One region of the Priestia sp. TGN 0903 genome, then DNA from elsewhere that is predicted to be linked to it. Evidence: predicted binding sites of a transcription regulator. Region 1 holds the regulator's gene; each other region holds the start of a gene.
What was found. The regulator Rex, encoded in region 1, represses fermentation and respiration genes when NADH is low (regulators of the CRP and FNR family bind a similar motif). The targets are predictions, from matches to a motif close to TTGTGAAATATTTCACAA.
Positions count from the first base shown of each region.

Region 2: a site for Rex is predicted at 1,461-1,478, ahead of ACRPLY_RS21035 (anion permease). Genes of this name have one in related genera too.
Region 3: a site for Rex is predicted at 2,606-2,623, ahead of ahlS (AhlS family quorum-quenching N-acyl homoserine lactonase). Genes of this name have one in related genera too.
Region 4: a site for Rex is predicted at 2,949-2,966, ahead of nirB (nitrite reductase large subunit NirB). Genes of this name have one in related genera too.

Region 1 covers NZ_JBOZGL010000021.1:3,790-8,008, forward strand. Annotated here, with positions in the region: gene ACRPLY_RS26345 (ABC-F family ATP-binding cassette domain-containing protein) at 1-1,419, opposite strand, end outside; gene ACRPLY_RS26350 (redox-sensing transcriptional repressor Rex) at 1,879-2,517, shown strand; gene tatA (twin-arginine translocase TatA/TatE family subunit) at 2,571-2,756, shown strand; gene tatC (twin-arginine translocase subunit TatC) at 2,772-3,527, shown strand; gene ACRPLY_RS26365 (YdiK family protein) at 3,553-3,780, opposite strand; gene ACRPLY_RS26370 (CPBP family intramembrane glutamic endopeptidase) at 3,777-4,219, opposite strand, start outside.
Region 2 covers NZ_JBOZGL010000006.1:322,088-326,306, reverse strand. Annotated here, with positions in the region: gene ACRPLY_RS21040 (class I SAM-dependent rRNA methyltransferase) at 127-1,326, shown strand; gene ACRPLY_RS21035 (anion permease) at 1,605-3,038, shown strand; gene ACRPLY_RS21030 (alpha-amylase) at 3,068-4,219, opposite strand, start outside.
Region 3 covers NZ_JBOZGL010000003.1:599,646-603,864, forward strand. Annotated here, with positions in the region: gene ACRPLY_RS14110 (DUF805 domain-containing protein) at 1-223, shown strand, start outside; gene ACRPLY_RS14115 (iron-containing alcohol dehydrogenase) at 256-1,440, opposite strand; gene ahlS (AhlS family quorum-quenching N-acyl homoserine lactonase) at 1,495-2,343, opposite strand; gene ACRPLY_RS14125 (sigma-54 interaction domain-containing protein) at 2,665-4,053, shown strand; gene ACRPLY_RS14130 (sugar diacid recognition domain-containing protein) at 4,050-4,219, shown strand, end outside.
Region 4 covers NZ_JBOZGL010000004.1:252,655-256,873, forward strand. Annotated here, with positions in the region: gene nirD (nitrite reductase small subunit NirD) at 1-291, opposite strand, end outside; gene nirB (nitrite reductase large subunit NirB) at 310-2,724, opposite strand; gene ACRPLY_RS15780 (SGNH/GDSL hydrolase family protein) at 3,427-4,173, opposite strand.

The DNA of each region.
Region 1 (4,219 bases):
ATCCAAAATTAAGAAGTTAGCTTTTTGAAGCATAAGCTTCGCAAGAGCCAAACGTGCTTTTTCACCACCGCTGAGCGTGGAAACGATTTTCAGTACATCATCACCTGAAAACAGAAAATTTCCAAGCGCTGTACGGATTTCTTTTTCAGGTTTGGCTGGGTAGTCATCCCAAAGTTCATTTAAAACGGTTTTATTAGACGTTAAATTGGCTTGCTCTTGGTCGTAATAACCAACCATTACATTTGAGCCAAAGGAAATGGTCCCAGTCTTGAAGCTGAGTTTATCCACAATGCCTTTTAATAAAGTTGATTTCCCCACGCCATTAGGACCAACCAACGCAAGGCTTTCCCCTTTTTTAATGCGAAGGTTTGCCTCTTGGACGACATAGTTGTGTTCATCATATCCGATAGACACATCTTCCAGATTTAAGACTTCATTTCCGCTTTGACGTTCAATTTCAAACGAAAAACTAGCTGATTTTTCGCCTTCGTTAGGTCGATTTATTAACTCCATTCGATCGAGCTGTTTACGTCTGCTTTGCGCACGTTTTGTAGTCGATGCGCGGGCGATGTTTCGCTGAATAAAATCATTCAGCTTTGCGACTTCATCTTGCTGCTTTTCGTACTGACGCAACTCTTTTTCATATCGCTCTGCTTTTTGTACAAGGTATTTAGAGTAGTTGCCCGTGTACTTCACCGTTGTTTTTTGTACGACTTCATACACTTGATTTACGACTTTATCAAGGAAGTAACGATCATGTGAAACGATTAAAATAGCTCCTTCATACCCTTGCAGAAACTGTTCCAGCCATGCTAAAGTTTCAATATCTAAGTGGTTGGTAGGCTCATCCAGAATAAGCAAATCAGGCTTTGTTAAAAGCAGTTTTGCAAGAGCCAGGCGCGTTTTTTGTCCACCGCTTAAGGAGGAAATAGGGGTGCTGTAGTCAAAGTTTGAAAAACGGAAACCGTGAAGAATAGATCGTGTATCCGCTTCATATTGATAGCCGCCTAAATCTTTAAACGTTACTTGAAGCTGATCATACTCTTTGGTTAGTTTTTCGTATTGAACTGAATCATTAAAAATGTCTGGATCACCCATCTTCGTTTCAAGCGTACGTAATTCTTTTTCCATCTTCTTTAATGGAGCAAAGACAGTCATCATTTCTTCCCATATGGAGAGTGTTGACTCAAGAACTGTATCTTGTCCCATATAATCAATGGAAACACCCTTAGGTTTAATAATTTCTCCGCTGTCATAGGAAAGCTGCTCAGCAATAATTTTTAATAAAGTTGATTTACCAGCACCGTTTCGTCCCACTAGGGCAATGCGGTCTTTTGATTGTACTTCTAACTTTATATTCGATAAAATGGGTTCTGCCCCATAGTATTTTGTAATACCGTTCAATTGTAGAATAATCATTTTTTCACCTCTAGTAGTATATCCATAGTGTATTTTAACATATTTTTAACTACAAGTTCTTCCTACAAGCGTTTGTAATTTGTAGAGGGACAAGGACAAATGATGAAGCGAATGTTTTGATTCATGAAATAAAATGATTTTACCTGCACATTTTATACAGGATACTATGTTAAAATAAGAGATAAGTGCATCTCTGAACTTATCTATGATGGATGTAAAAAAATCCGTCATGACTAACAAACCGATCCTTTGAAGGGCTAATTGCTTCGTTCTACATACCGACTTTAAGGAGTGCTGAATAGACAAAAGCCGTCGAGGTGTGAAGCGGAGTATATATAAAACAAGAGAAAAGAGAGAGAATTGGAAGCGCTACCTCAAAGCGGTTGATGCTTTGTGAAAGGTAATGCAATATGACTTGAAAATGTTAGTAATGACATACATGAACTGAGGGGGTACAACGTGAACACTGAACAATTAAAAATACCACAAGCAACGGCTAAACGATTGCCGCTTTATTATCGTTTTTTGAAAAATTTGCATGCTTCTGGTAAACAGCGTGTGTCGTCAGCGGAGTTAAGTGAGGCAGTGAAAGTGGATTCTGCTACTATTCGTCGGGACTTTTCTTACTTTGGTGCATTAGGAAAAAAGGGATACGGCTACAATGTGAATTATTTACTTACATTTTTCCGTAAAACGTTAGACCAAGATGAAGTAACGAAAGTAGCACTGATTGGCGTAGGGAATCTAGGAACGGCCTTTTTAAATTATAATTTTATTAAAAATAATAACACCAAAATTGAGTGCGCTTTTGATGTGATAGAAGATAAAGTCGGTACGAAAGTAGGCGACGTGCCGGTCTATCATCTTGACCAATTGGAAGATTATATGAGTGATGACATCTCAGTAGCGATTCTAACCGTTCCTGCCACTGTTGCTCAGCAAATTACTGATCGTTTAGTGAGTTGCGGAATTAAAGGAATTTTAAACTTTACTCCTGCACGCTTAAACGTACCGGATGAGATTCGACTCCATCATATTGATCTTGCTGTAGAATTACAGTCGCTCGTCTACTTTTTGAAAAATTATCCTGTTGAATAAGGCGGACTGTGTTACGATTTCCTTAAGTCTAAATTAATAAGGAGAGTGGGAATATGGGGATTGGAGCAGGCAGTTGGATTATTATTGCGATTGTAGCACTGCTTATTTTTGGACCGAAACGGTTACCGGAGCTAGGAAGATCAGTGGGCCAAACGCTTAGAGAGTTTAAGCATGCCGCTAGCGGTGCATCAGAAGATCGTGAAAAAGATAAACAGCGTCAAGTAGATGACAAAGAGTAAAAGGGTGATCATAGTATGACCGAACAAGAAATGTCAATATATGATCATATAGGAGAGCTGCGAAAACGCATTTTAATTGTTTTATTTTTCTTTGTGATTGCCACAATTGGCGGCTTTTTTATAGCGGATAAGGTTATTGTCTATTTACAGCATGCTGATGAGGCAAAGAATTTAACGATGAATGCATTTCGGTTAACAGATCCAGTTAAGATTTATATGCAATTTGCTGTTATTATCGGCTGTGTACTTGCAGCTCCTGTTGCACTGTATCAACTTTGGGCATTTATTAGTCCTGGTTTATATGAAAAAGAGCGTAAGGTAACGCTTGGATATATTCCTGTTTCCATTTTTCTCTTTATCGGCGGTGTCTCTTTTTCTTATTTTGTGTTGTTTCCATTTGTCGTTGATTTTATGACGCGCGTTTCTGATGAGCTGAATGTAAACCAAGTGATTGGCATTAATGAATACTTTTCTTTTTTAATGCAGCTCACACTGCCTTTTGGCTTGTTGTTTCAGCTTCCTGTCGTCGTTATGTTTTTGACGCGTTTAGGAATTATAACGCCTATGTTTTTATCTCAAATTCGAAAATATGCCTATTTCGTACTGCTAGTTATTGCCGCACTTATTACACCACCGGAATTGCTCTCGCACATGATGGTGACAGTGCCGCTCTTAATTTTGTATGAAATCAGCATCATTATTTCCCGCATTTCGTATCGCAAAGTGTTAAAGGCAAGGGCAGAGCAAGAAAGAGAAGATGTTAGTATGTAAAAAAACCACTGAAACAGTGGTTTTTTTATTTGGATGAATCATCTTGATTTTTATATTGCTGCTGCAATTTTTTAATTTTGTAGTGCAAGATAAAGATGCGAACCGCAAACCTGAAATCGAATGCGGCTACGAGTGCAAATAAGATTGTGGGGAAATTCCAGACGGTTTCCTGGGCATTTTGAATTGCCAAGTAGGTGAATAAAATCCCCATAATAATATAAATAAACCCTCGTGTTAAAGGGATATTCTTCATAAAAACATGCCTCCAAAAATGAACTGCATTTGTTCTGCTTGTTTTTGCATTTCTATAATTTTATCTGCAAAAATAGTTTGAGATAAAATAACGATTGTATTCATCAAAACATGAGCAATAATAGGTACAACAATTAGTCTCGTCCTTGCATAAAGGAATGCAAATACAAATCCCATAGCTGTATACACAAGTAAATGTTTAAAATCCCAGTGTACCGCAGCGAAAATAAGGGAACTAATAAATGCAGAGATAAAGAAATTGTATCGTTTGTGAAGAGAACCAAAAATAATCTTTCGGAAAATAATCTCTTCTAGTATTGGTCCAATAACAGACGTAACGACAATAAGGAACGGCGTTGCTTTAACAAGATTAACAATATTTTGTGTGTTTTCAGATACTTGGGTAATGCCAAGAGCGTGCTCAATCATACCTGCTACAG
Region 2 (4,219 bases), on a different contig from region 1:
GCATCCTCTGCTTTTCTATTTTGTAACTGGAAACATTACCGGTTATCTATGTTAAGATAAATGTAGATTATTCTCGTAAAATGGATAAAACTAGAATGAACTAAATTAAATAGATAGGGTGTACACATGAGAAAAGAAGTACAAGTTATAGCCAAAGAAGCTTTTATTAAAAAAGTGAATAAAGGTTATCCACTCATTGAAAAAGATGCGCTTGTTGATGGTCATAAACTGCAAGAAGAAGGCGTTATTATTAACTTAGTCACTCCAAAAAATCAATTCTTAGCCAAAGGCTATTATGGAAAACAAAACAAAGGCTACGGATGGATTCTGACGAAGAAGAAAAGTGAACAAATTGACGCGGCGTTTTTTGTACGAAAAATTCAGCGAGCTATTGCCTCTCGTCACGATTTTTATGCGTCTGAAGATACAACTGCTTTTCGTGTATTTAATAGTGAAGGTGACGGAATTGGCGGCTTAATCATTGATTATTATGACGGATATTACGTCACGAGCTGGTATAGTGAAGGAATTTATCAATTTAAAGAATACGTTATTGAAGCTTTAAAATCTGCGCCTAACTTTAAAGGGCTGTACCAGAAAAAACGTTTCAACGTAAAAGGGCAGTATATTGAAGAAGATGATTTTGTAGTAGGGGATAAAGGTGAGTTCCCTTTAATTGTAAGAGAAAATGGTATTCGTTTTGCCGTTTATTTAAATGACGGAGCGATGGTTGGGGTCTTTTTAGATCAGCGAGACGTCCGTAAAACGATTCGAGATAAATATGCAAAAGGAAAGACCGTTCTAAACATGTTTTCGTATACAGGCGCATTTTCAGTGGCGGCCGCTCTTGGAGGAGCTGCGAAAACAACAAGTGTCGACTTGGCCAATCGCAGCTTGGCAAAAACAATTGAGCAATTTAGTGTAAATGGAATTGATCACGAAGCACAGGACATTATTGTGGAAGATGTTTTTAAGTATTTTAAATATGCGGTTAAGAAGAATATGACGTTCGATCTTGTGGTGCTAGATCCGCCGAGCTTTGCTAAATCGAAAAAGCATACGTTCAGCGCGGCAAAAGACTACAAAGATTTATTAAAAGAAGCCATTGCTCTTACAAAGCCAAATGGTGTCATTGTAGCTTCGACGAATGCAAGTAATTTTGATATGAAAAAATTTCATTCGTTTATTGAAAAAGCTTTTAACGAAAAAGGGGAACGTTACAAAATGATGGAGCAGTTCTCTCTTCCAGCTGATTTTAAAACAATAAAAGAATTTAAGTCAGGTGATTATCTCAAAGTCGTGTTTATTCAAAAAGTAAATCGTTAAATGCAAGGCTGCATGATGAACTCATGCAGCTTATTTATTTTGATGAAATAACGCTTACAAGCTATTTTGAAGGGAATAAAATGAAGGTGAAAGATAAAAATTGTCAATATGTATGATAAAATAATAAAGGAATTATGCTCAACACTTCACAAATTTACAATATCATCCTTATGAAACGTATTTTTACAATTATTTTATTTTAAAGGGGACAAGTATTGGGTACGAAGGGGAAAGAGCATACTACTATTATTATTTAAAAACATGAAAGGAGAAAGATTATGGCTGAAACAACTAAAAAGCCTGCCGGCGAAGTGAAGTTTATTCCTTTATTAATTTGTCTGGCAATCGGACTTGTTTTATGGTTTATTACACCTCCGTCCGGACTTGATGTGAAGGCTTGGCACTTATTCGCTATTTTTGTGGCTACTATCGTAGGTCTTATCATTAAACCATTGCCATTAGGCAGTGTAGCTATTTTATCTTTAACCATTATTGTATTAACTAATACATTAACACTTGAACAATCGCTCAGCGGTTTTCAAAATACGACGATTTGGTTGATCGTTATTGCATTCTTTATTTCTAGAGGTTTTATTAAGACTGGTCTAGGAACAAGGGTTGCCTATATCTTTGTTCGTTTGTTCGGTAAAAAGACGTTGGGACTATCGTATTCTCTTATCGTAAGTGATTTACTTTTATCACCTGCAATGCCGTCTAATACAGCACGAGCTGGAGGAATTATTCTTCCAATCATTCGTTCTTTATCTGAAACATACGGATCGAGAACTGGAGACGGTACGGAGCGCAGAGTCGGTGCTTTCTTAACAAAAGTATCGTTTCAAGGAGATATGATTACATCGGCTATGTTCGTAACGGCAATGGCGGCCAATCCTCTTGCTGTTAAAATGACGGAACAAATTACAGGAAAGACTATTTCATGGGTTGGATGGGCAGCGGCTGCAATCGTACCTGGAATTATTAGTTTAATTGTGATTCCGCTCGTTATTTATAAGCTGTATCCGCCAGAATTAAAAGAAACGCCGGAAGCATCTGAAATTGCAGCAAAAAAACTAAATGAAATGGGCCCGCTAAAGAAAGAAGAATGGTACATGATTGGGGTATTTTTACTTCTTCTTGTGCTGTGGATTTTTGGCGCTAATTTAAATATTAATGCAACAACAACTGCTTTTATTGGTCTATGTGCGCTGCTTTTAACGCAAGTGTTAAGCTGGTCGGACATCAAAAAAGAACAGGGAGCATGGGATACATTAGTCTGGTTTGCTGTTTTGGTTATGATGGCAACTTTCTTAAATGATCTAGGCATGATTCCTTGGTTCAGTGATCTGATGAAAGGCACTGTTAGTCATATGTCTTGGATGACGGCGTTGATTGTACTAGCTATTGCGTATTTTTATTCTCACTACTTTTTTGCGAGTAACACGGCTCACGTCAGCGCTATGTACGCAGCATTTCTATCTGTCATCGTGGCCGCTGGTGCGCCTCCGTTACTGTCAGCATTAATTTTAGCGTTCTTTAGCAATTTATTTGGCTGTTTAACTCACTACGGCAGTGGACCGGCACCGGTGTTCTTCGGTAGTGGATATGTAACGCAGCAAAAATGGTGGTCGCTCGGCTTTTTAATTTCAATTATTCATATTATCATTTGGATTGGAATTGGCGGCTTGTGGTGGAAACTGCTAGGTCTATGGTAAAAAAAACAGTGGCGCAGGCCACTGTTTTTTTATGCTTCAGCCCAAACGGATACAGAGCCGCCATTTACAGGGAAGTGTCCGTAGCCGTCTTCTTCAATCACAACTTGGTCTTCTCGGTTCTTTGTGAAGTCGATCCACGTTTGTCCGCTTCGGTGTTCGCCGACGAACATTCTCTTTTCGCCGTCTTCGCCGTTTGACATCACCACAGCGCATCCAGACTTCTCAAATTCCTCTACACCATGCCTTACCCATCCAATGGTATTCGGGTGATCAAAATAATCGTCTTGCTGTCCGTATGCTTTGTCATAGCGTACGTGCAAGAGAGCAGAAATATCTTTTTCTTTTCCCTCAATTGGATGCTCTCCGCCTATCCCAAAATAGTCTCCGTAAAATACACAAGGATAGCCGTCTTCACGAAGTAAAATTAGAGCGTAAGCACTTTGTTTGAACCAATCTTCTACCCAAGATTCTAAAGATTCATTTGGCTGAGAGTCATGGTTATCTACAAATGTGACAACATTCAACGGATGAGTCTTAACCAATGTATCATCAAAAATTGTGGTTAAATCAAAATCTCTTCCTTGCTGAGAGGCTTCATGCAGTTTGTAATGCAGCGATACGTCAAACAAATCAATTTGATAATCAATAACGTCTAAAAATTCCTGACAGGCTGTTAATTCTGGATTCCAAAACTCTCCCACAAAATAAAATGGCTTTTCTTGAGAAGAGGACAATTCGTGAGCAAACTCTTTAATAAAATCATGGTTAATATGTTTAATGGCGTCTAATCGGTAACCGTCGCACTGCAGGGTGTCTGCTAACCATTTTCCCCATTTGATCATTTCTTCTCGAACTTCAGGGTGGTCGTAATCAATATTCGCAAACATTAAATAATCGTAGTTGCCAAACTCTTGATCAACATTTTCGTTCCAGCTTTTGTTTTCCCCGGCAATACGAAACACACCTTCTTTTCCGTTTTTATCATCGTAATCAGTGCCATTAAAATGATTAAAGTTCCATTTGAAAGAAGAATATTGATCGCCGCGCCCTTCAAATGTAAACTTTGTCCACCCTTCAATTTCAAAGGGTTCAGAAATCTCTTCTGTTCGGTTCATGGGGTCTACTTCAATGACGTGGAAGGTTTCTTTTTCATCCGCTGCAGCTTTATGATTCATCACAAT
Region 3 (4,219 bases), on a different contig from region 1:
CGTTATTGATAAGCCTCTTTTTCTGCCGGTTATCTACTCGTTATTGATTGCAGTCCCATCGTTAGCGGTAGGAGCAAGAAGACTCCACGATACGGGAAAAAGCGGATGGTGGCAGCTTATTACATTGGTTCCACTTATCGGCGGTATTTGGCTAATTGTGTTATTCTGCCAGCCTAGCGATCCAAAAGAAAATCGTTTTGGTACAACGGCCAAAGCAGCATAAATAGAACTCCCCCTTATATAAGGGGGAGTTTTTTAGTGCACAGATTCCACTATAGCTCCATCATAAGCCGATTGGTAAATGGCTCGTATGTCTTTTTCATGAAGAGGTAAAGGACTGCGAGCAAGAATTCGTTTTTGCTGGACGCCATCTTCTGTCAGCCTTTGAAGGGCACTTTCTGGAATATCAAATCCGCGAAGGGTTTGAGGAATGCCGACGTCTTTAACAAGTGACTGCAGTTGTTTTACACACTGATAAGAAGCTTTCTCTTCTGATAAAGAAGTAGCGTTTCCGCCTAGTGCTTCAAAAATATCCCGCATCTTTGTCACGCAGCTGCTGCGGATATAGCCCATAACGTATGGAAGCAGTACGGCGTTTGATTCACCGTGAGAAATATGAAACTGTCCACCTAATGGATATGCAAGTGCATGAACACCAGCAACACCAGCGTTAAAAAAAGCGAGACCTGCTAAATAGCTTCCGTAGCTCATCTGAGTTCGCGCTTCTTTATCTTCGCCATTTTCTACAGCTGTTCTTAAAGAAGAGCTGATCATGCGTATAGCCTTTAGGGCTAAGGCGTCCGTTACTGGATTTGCATTTACCGATACATAAGCCTCAACGGCATGAGTTAATGCATCAATCCCTGTAGCCGCCGTTACTTTAGAAGGAACGCTCAGCGTAAGCTCGGGATCTACAATGGCGGCGTCCGCAAGCAAATGGTCGTGGGTCACGACGTCTTTGCTGCTTTCAAGAGACAGCACAGAGATATTCGTTACTTCTGAACCTGTGCCAGAAGTGGTGGGAATTAAAATTTTCGGAAGCCCTTTTTCCGTAATTTGTTTTGTGCCAGTTAAGTTCAAGTATTCTTCTACAGCTCCGTCGTGAACGGCTAAAACGGCCGTAAGTTTTGCTAAATCTAATGCGCTACCGCCGCCAACTCCAATGACTAAATCAAATTTTCGGCTTTTTGCGTAAGATACGAGTTTTTCACCAAGCGCTAAGGGCGGCTCTGGTGCCGTATCTGCATATACATCTACTTCGTATCCATTTTGGATAAGAGGAGCACTCACTTTATCTACAAGTCCAATGTCTTTTAACACTGGATCTGTGACGATTAAAATATGAGCAGGGTCATATTTTTTTACTTCCGGAAGCAGTTGCTGAAGTGATCCCCATCCTGTGTAGCTGTGAGGGGTGAAAACTAGTTTTGAAATGGTCATTTGTTTGCCCTCCGATTTATAGAAAATTTTTTTATATTAAGCAGCTGCTTGATTTCATTCGTAATAACCTTCAGTAGATTTGCGGAACTGCTGAAATTGATTTGCATCGTGACCAAACCAAACTTGCGAATTAGTTTCGTAGGCTAGACGGCGTATACGTTCAACCGTGTTTGCATATCCAAGAGAGTCATAGATAATACCGGGTGGTTTAACAGGAGGACCATAGCTCTCAGCTGTATAGATTGTATCGGATGCTAAGATAATGCCACCTGTTTCAGGCAAATGAACATGAAGACCAAGCATACCCCAAGCATGTCCGCTTCCAAAATTCAAGACATTAATTCCTTCCGCCAGTTTGATGGTATCTTCGTTTCGTTTAATCGTTTTCCAACGAAGGTCATTTTTTATCCAGGCGTCAATGTCAGCCCAAATGTAAGCACCTTCTTTTTGATTGCGTGCATAAGACTGAAGAGTGCCGTTTAACTCATCTTCATGAACGATAACAGTGGCGTTAGTGAACAATTCTAAGCAGCCGGCATGATCAAGATGAAGGTGGGAGGCAACAACAAATTTAATTTCTTTAGGGTCAACCCCTAATTGTTCTAATCGATTTGGTAAATAACATTCTTCTGTAGCGGAGTAAGGAAACATTTGTTGAGTTGTTTCAGTCCAACGCCCTTGTGGTCCCATTGATTCAGGGTTGCAGGCTGTATCAAACAGAATTTTCCCTTCAGGATGATCAATTAATACAGTATAAATTGGAAACTCTACAAATTCCGTAGGTGCCTGAGGGTTCTTAACAGTTGCTGGGTTATGCATTGCAAGCATCCAGTTTTTATCCATTTGCATCGAGCCGTTGTCCATCACATAAAGCTTTGGGTTAGGTTTGATAATATTACACATATAATAGCCTCCTAAACGTAGTTGGATTTTTGTTTGCGCTTTCAAAATAGCTTTATACTACATTTACCCTATATGCTGGAGAGAATAATCCTTTTTAAAATGGATAGACTCTTTCCTATTCTTTCAACATACTAAACTGCAATTTTTATGCCAGTATTTGAAAAGTAAATATTAGCGCCGTTTTCCTCGGTTCTTATAACCAAGTGCTGAAAAAATTCACCGCTTTTAGAAGGAAAAAGGCTATTGTGCATTGAATGGTTAGTGGTGAAAAGTTTCAACATATGTTGGCGGGAATTCACCATAAGAAAGGAATGCGAAACAATGACTTCTTTTAAAGGGAAAAAAGATTTGACGAACGAAACGTTACAGGCCATCATTGAATTCTCTACGGACGGAATATATGTAGTAAATAAAAAGGGAATAACGATATATGTAAATGAAGCTTATGAAAAAATCACGGGAACAAATAAACGAGACGTATTAGGAAAGCATATGCAAACCGTTATCGATGAAGGATATATTGATCAATCTGTTTCCCTACTTGTGTTAGTAGAAAAACAGCAGCGCTCTATTATGCAAACCATTTCAAGCGAAAGAGACGTTATGGTAACAGGAAATCCAGTGTTTAACAAACAAGGTGAAATAGAGCTCGTTGTGACCACTGTACAGGATATTACACAGTTAAACGCAGTTAAAAAAGAGCTGTTAAAGGTAAAAGAGTTTTCGCATATGAATGCAAATAAATACGCTGTGAAAGTGAATGGCTCGGAACAGCCCCTAGTGTTTCAAAGCAATAGGATGAACTTGGTTTATCAGCAAGCCAAACGAGTAGCTCCGTTTCCTACAAGTATTCTTCTATCAGGTCCCTCAGGATCCGGAAAAGAAGTAGTCGCTAACCTTATTCACGATTCAAGCGATAGAAACAATCAGCCATTTATTAAAGTGAACTGCGGAGCCATTCCTGAGCCGTTGCTAGAATCGGAGTTGTTCGGCTATGAAAAGGGAGCTTTTACTGGCGCTCGAACAGAAGGGAAAATAGGACTGTTAGAACTCGCTGATGGCGGAACCTTGATGCTTGATGAAATTGGTGAAATGCCGATTTCCTTGCAAGTGAAACTGCTTCGAGTGTTACAGGAAAAGCAGGTACAGAAAATTGGAGGAACTAAAACAAAAAGTATCGATATACGAATCATTTCGGCAACAAATCAACATCTAGGAGAGCTTATTAAAAAGGGGAGGTTTCGTGAAGATTTATACTACCGTTTAAAGGTAGTCGAAATCAGCCTTCCGCCTCTATCTCAACGTAAAGAGGATATCAGTTTACTGGTTGATCATTATGTTTCCTACTTTTGCAGCTTGTATTACGTCCAAAAGCGCATATCAAATAAAGCGAAGCAAGTATTAGAAGCTTACCAATGGCCAGGAAATGTAAGAGAGCTTCGAAATATGGTGGAGAATATGATTGTGTCTATTCCTGGAGAAACAATCGAAGCCCATCATTTACCTTTTCATACTTATCATGAAGATGAAAAATGTGATTATTTACCTCTAAAAAAGAAAGTGGAGCAGTTTGAACAGCGACTCGTTAAAGAGACTATTCAACATTGTCCATCACTCCGGCAGGCAGCGAAAGAATTAGGTATCGATCATTCTACTTTAATAAAGAAACTAAAAAGATGGGAATGTAAAGAAAGAGAGGAGCAGGCTTGAGATACGTAACAAAAGAATTAGCTCAGAAAATTGTGTATAGAACAATGGAGATTATTGATTGCAACATTAACGTAATGAACGAAAAAGGAGTGATTATTGGGTCTGGTGACAAAAATCGAATGGATCAAATCCACGAAGGAGCGTTGATGGTATTAAAAAACGGCAG
Region 4 (4,219 bases), on a different contig from region 1:
AACAGACGCTTCGTACGTGTCTACACATCCGCTGTCAGGCTCTTGTACGTTACCGTCATGCAAGCAAATCTTCCAGTCGTGCATCGGACAGAACACCGAGTCGCCGCTCACGATTCCTTCACTTAGCACCCCGCCTTTATGCGGACAGCGATTTTCAATTGCCCGGATTTTTCCGCTTGATAGCTTAAACACCGCAATTTCTTTTCCGTTTACTTTCACTGTTTTACCCAGGCTTACCGGAAAATCATGAATCGATCCTACGCATACTTTTGTAATGTTTTTATTCACCATTTTTATTTCCCTCCAGCATTATGATGTGACAACTGTTTCGAACAGCTCTTTTTTCGTCTTTTTGCTTTCGACGATTTCTTTCCAAGGATCACGGTACGTAGATAACGCTTCGTCCATACGCATATTCAGCTCTCTTCTCGTCTCAGCGTCATCAAGCACTGACTGAATGTGCGAAAGTCCCATGCGCTCAATCCATGCAGACGTACGCTCTAAGTAATTAGCCGTTTCTCGGTAATACTGCAAATAAGCTCCTGTAATATCCATCAATTCTTCGTCTGTTTTTACTTTATACAACAAATCTCCGCCGCGAAGATGCGTACCTCCATTTCCGCCCACGTAAATTTCCCAGCCGCCGTCTATTCCGATAAAGCCGATATCTTTAATGCCTGACTCAGCACAGCTTCTTGGACAAGCAGATACAGCCATTTTCACTTTATGAGGCGTCCATAGTCCTTCAAATTTTTTCTCAAGCGCAATTCCAACGCCCATTGAATCCTGCGTGCCAAAACGGCAAAACTGTTCGCCGACGCATGTTTTCACCGTGCGCAGCGACTTGCCGTACGCGTAGCCAGAAGGCATATCTAACTCTTCCCATACGCTAGGCAAATCTTCTTTTTTAACACCAAACAAATCAAGACGCTGACCACCCGTCACTTTTACGAGCGGAATTTCATATTTATCAACAACATCTGCAATTTTTCGTAAATCTTCTGCGTTTGTGACGCCTCCGTACATGCGAGGAACAACAGAATACGTGCCGTCTTTTTGAATATTCGCGTGCATGCGTTCATTCACAAATCGTGATTCGCGTTCATCAACGTATCCGGTTGGATTCACCATACCTAAATAATAGTTCAGCGCCGGACGGCATTTCGAACAGCCTTCTTCATTATTCCATCCAAGTACATTCATCACTTCACGCGTATGCGAAAGTCCCTTTGCTTTAATTTCTTCGACAACTTCATCTCTTGAAAGAGTCGTACAGCCGCAAATCGCTTCTTTTTGAGCCGTCGCGTCAAAGTCAGCGCCAAGAGTATGCTGAAGCACTTCCGCTACAAGCGGTTTACATCCTCCGCAGGAGCGAGAGGCACTTGTACAAGCTTTGATTTCACCAACCGATGAGCATCCTTGTTTTTGGATAGCTTCCACAATCGTACCTTTTGTTACGCCGTTACAGCCGCAAATAATATCATCGGCACTCATGCTTGCTACTAAGCTTTCACCCGCGTTACCGCCAGATGGCTGTAAAATCGTCACTTTTGCGACATCGGATACATCTTCTTGCTTTTGAATCATTGAAAACAGTCGATTTCCGTCGCTGCTGTCTCCAAAAAGAACGGCTCCTACGATCTGATTGCCTCGCAGAACAAGTTTTTTATAAATGCCGTCTTGTTCATCGAACATTTTGATTGCTTTTTTCTCTTCATCTTCTGTGAAGTCTCCTGCTGAGAACACTTCAACACCTGATACTTTGAGCTGCGTGGATAAAAGCGATCCTTCATAAGACACTTTTTCTGCCCCGCAAATCGCTTTTGCCAATACTTTTCCTTGTTCATACAAAGGTGCCACCAGTCCGTATACCAGTCCTCTATGCTCTGCACATTCTCCAACCGCGTAGATGTTTGGAATATCCGTTTGCATATAGTCATTCACAACAATTCCTCGGTTTACGTTAAGTCCCGCTTCTTTTGCAAGCTGAACATTTGGTTTAATTCCAACGGCCATCACGACTAAATCAGCTTCTAAAAACGTCCCGTCTTTAAAAGATAATCCTTCAACTCGCTCATCGCCGACGATTTCTGCCGTTTGTTTTTCAAGCAAAAACTTCATACCTTGTTTTTCTAATTCGTTTTGAAGCAATTTGCCCGCTGTTGGATCGAGCTGACGTTCCATTAAATACGGAGCTAAATGAATTACAGATACGTCCATCCCCAGATTTAACAGTCCCCGCGCTGCTTCTAATCCAAGCAGTCCGCCTCCAATAACCGCTGCTTTTTTATACTGCTGAGAAGCCTGCAGCATTTCATCCGTATCTTTTATATCTCGAAAAGCCGTAACTCCTTTTTTATCGGATCCTGGAATCGGAAGAATAAAAGGAAGAGAGCCCGTTGCTAAAATTAACTCATCATACGATTCTACTCTGCCGCTATTTGTCGCTACTTCTTTTTTTACTGAATCGATACTCGTAACCGTTTCGTTCGTATATAATGTAATATTGTTTTCTTGATACCAGTTCCAATCGTTTAGCGTAATATCTTCAACATTCGTATCTCCTTGCAGCACTTTTGACAGTAAAATACGATTATAGTTCGGATGCGGCTCGCTTCCGAAAATCGTAATTTCAAACGCTTCGTTTGAAACCTTCAATACTTCTTCAATCGCTCGAACTCCAGCCATTCCATTTCCAATCAATACGAGTTTCTTTTTTTGCATCTTCCATTCCTCCCCTGGCGTCTATACCTGCTTGTTTCAAAGATATATTTTCTATGCATCTTTAAAGATATATTTAAGATATATGAATTTTCTGAATCGTTCAACTTATGTGTTAGGTTATCTAACATAGTTATGGTATGTATGCGATCCCATTGCTTTAACAGCAAGCAAAAAAATAAGTGGTCTAATTACGTTTTAATTTGGATCAGCCTTTTCATTTTATTTTGTGATATTTTTCACAACATTAATTTAGCAAGAATAAATAACCTGAGCTATGATAAAAATCACTTCTACAAAAAATAATCAATAGTTTCAGTATCTTGTGATCTACCTTTTATCAGCAGATAAATCGACTATTGCGGCTACTGCAGATCAAGCACTTCTAACTATTTATGTACCAAGAATAATTATTCCAAAAAATTCTTTATAAAGAATTTTTTAGATAAACTGTTCTTTATAGTATTTACTATCCCCCTTAAGTTCTTTATAATGAATTAATATAAACTCTATAAAGAACAGAATGGAGGATTGTAATGCCACTCGTAAACATCAAAAAGGTTTGGACTCCTTTAGAGATTTTTGGTTTTAAACTTTATAAGTGTAGAGATACCAAAAATTACTACTATAAAACGAAGAAAAGTCACAATCTAGCAAAATTATGAAAAAAACAAGCCCTCTTTCAAAAGAAAGAAGGCTTGTTTTTTATTTTCCCGTAAACCAATTCACAACGTACTCTCCCCACACTTCATTCCCTTTTTTCGTTAAATTGCCGCTGTCTTTATTTATATACTCTCCTAAATGAAACGGCCAAATGAGCGAGTGATTCATATAATACACCCAGTTTGATTCAGAAACTCCCCTGATCGCTTCTACCCCTTCTTCATAGGACTCCGTTTGTGAAATATATGGCTGTGACGGCTGAATCATAAGGGTTTTTTTCAAGTCTTTGAGCTGATGAATCAGCTTGTCTGTATTTTCAAGCGTCTCATCTAGCGTAAGGTGCTGATAATCATTTTTAAGAGGTGCTTCAAACAGAATAATGTTTGGCTGAAGTTGATCAATTTGATCGGCAATATGCGAGGATAAAAGCTCATCCGTTGTCCCGTTACCATATGAAAGGGTTTTAACCGTAAATACATCGCTTCCATATGTAGCTGCTAGCTCTTTTTTTAACTGCTGTGGCCACCCTGCTTCCTTTGCGGATGTGGCAATTACAAGAGTCAGAGGTTTTTTATTTGCGATAGATGACTGGATTTGCTTTGTGATAAAGTCTGGAAGATTTTTTGTATAAGCAGATACATCGGAAAACTGTTTTTCTTTATGTACAACAGCGGACTTCACTTCACTTGCCTGTGCTTCCGTTTGCTCTTGCCAGTGCTGCGTCCCCGCATACATCACCGCCCCGCACAAAACAGCCGCCGCCACATTTACCCCAACCATCGCCTTCATTCAATCTCCCCTTTACCCACTTTTTAAAAACCAACTATATTCTGCC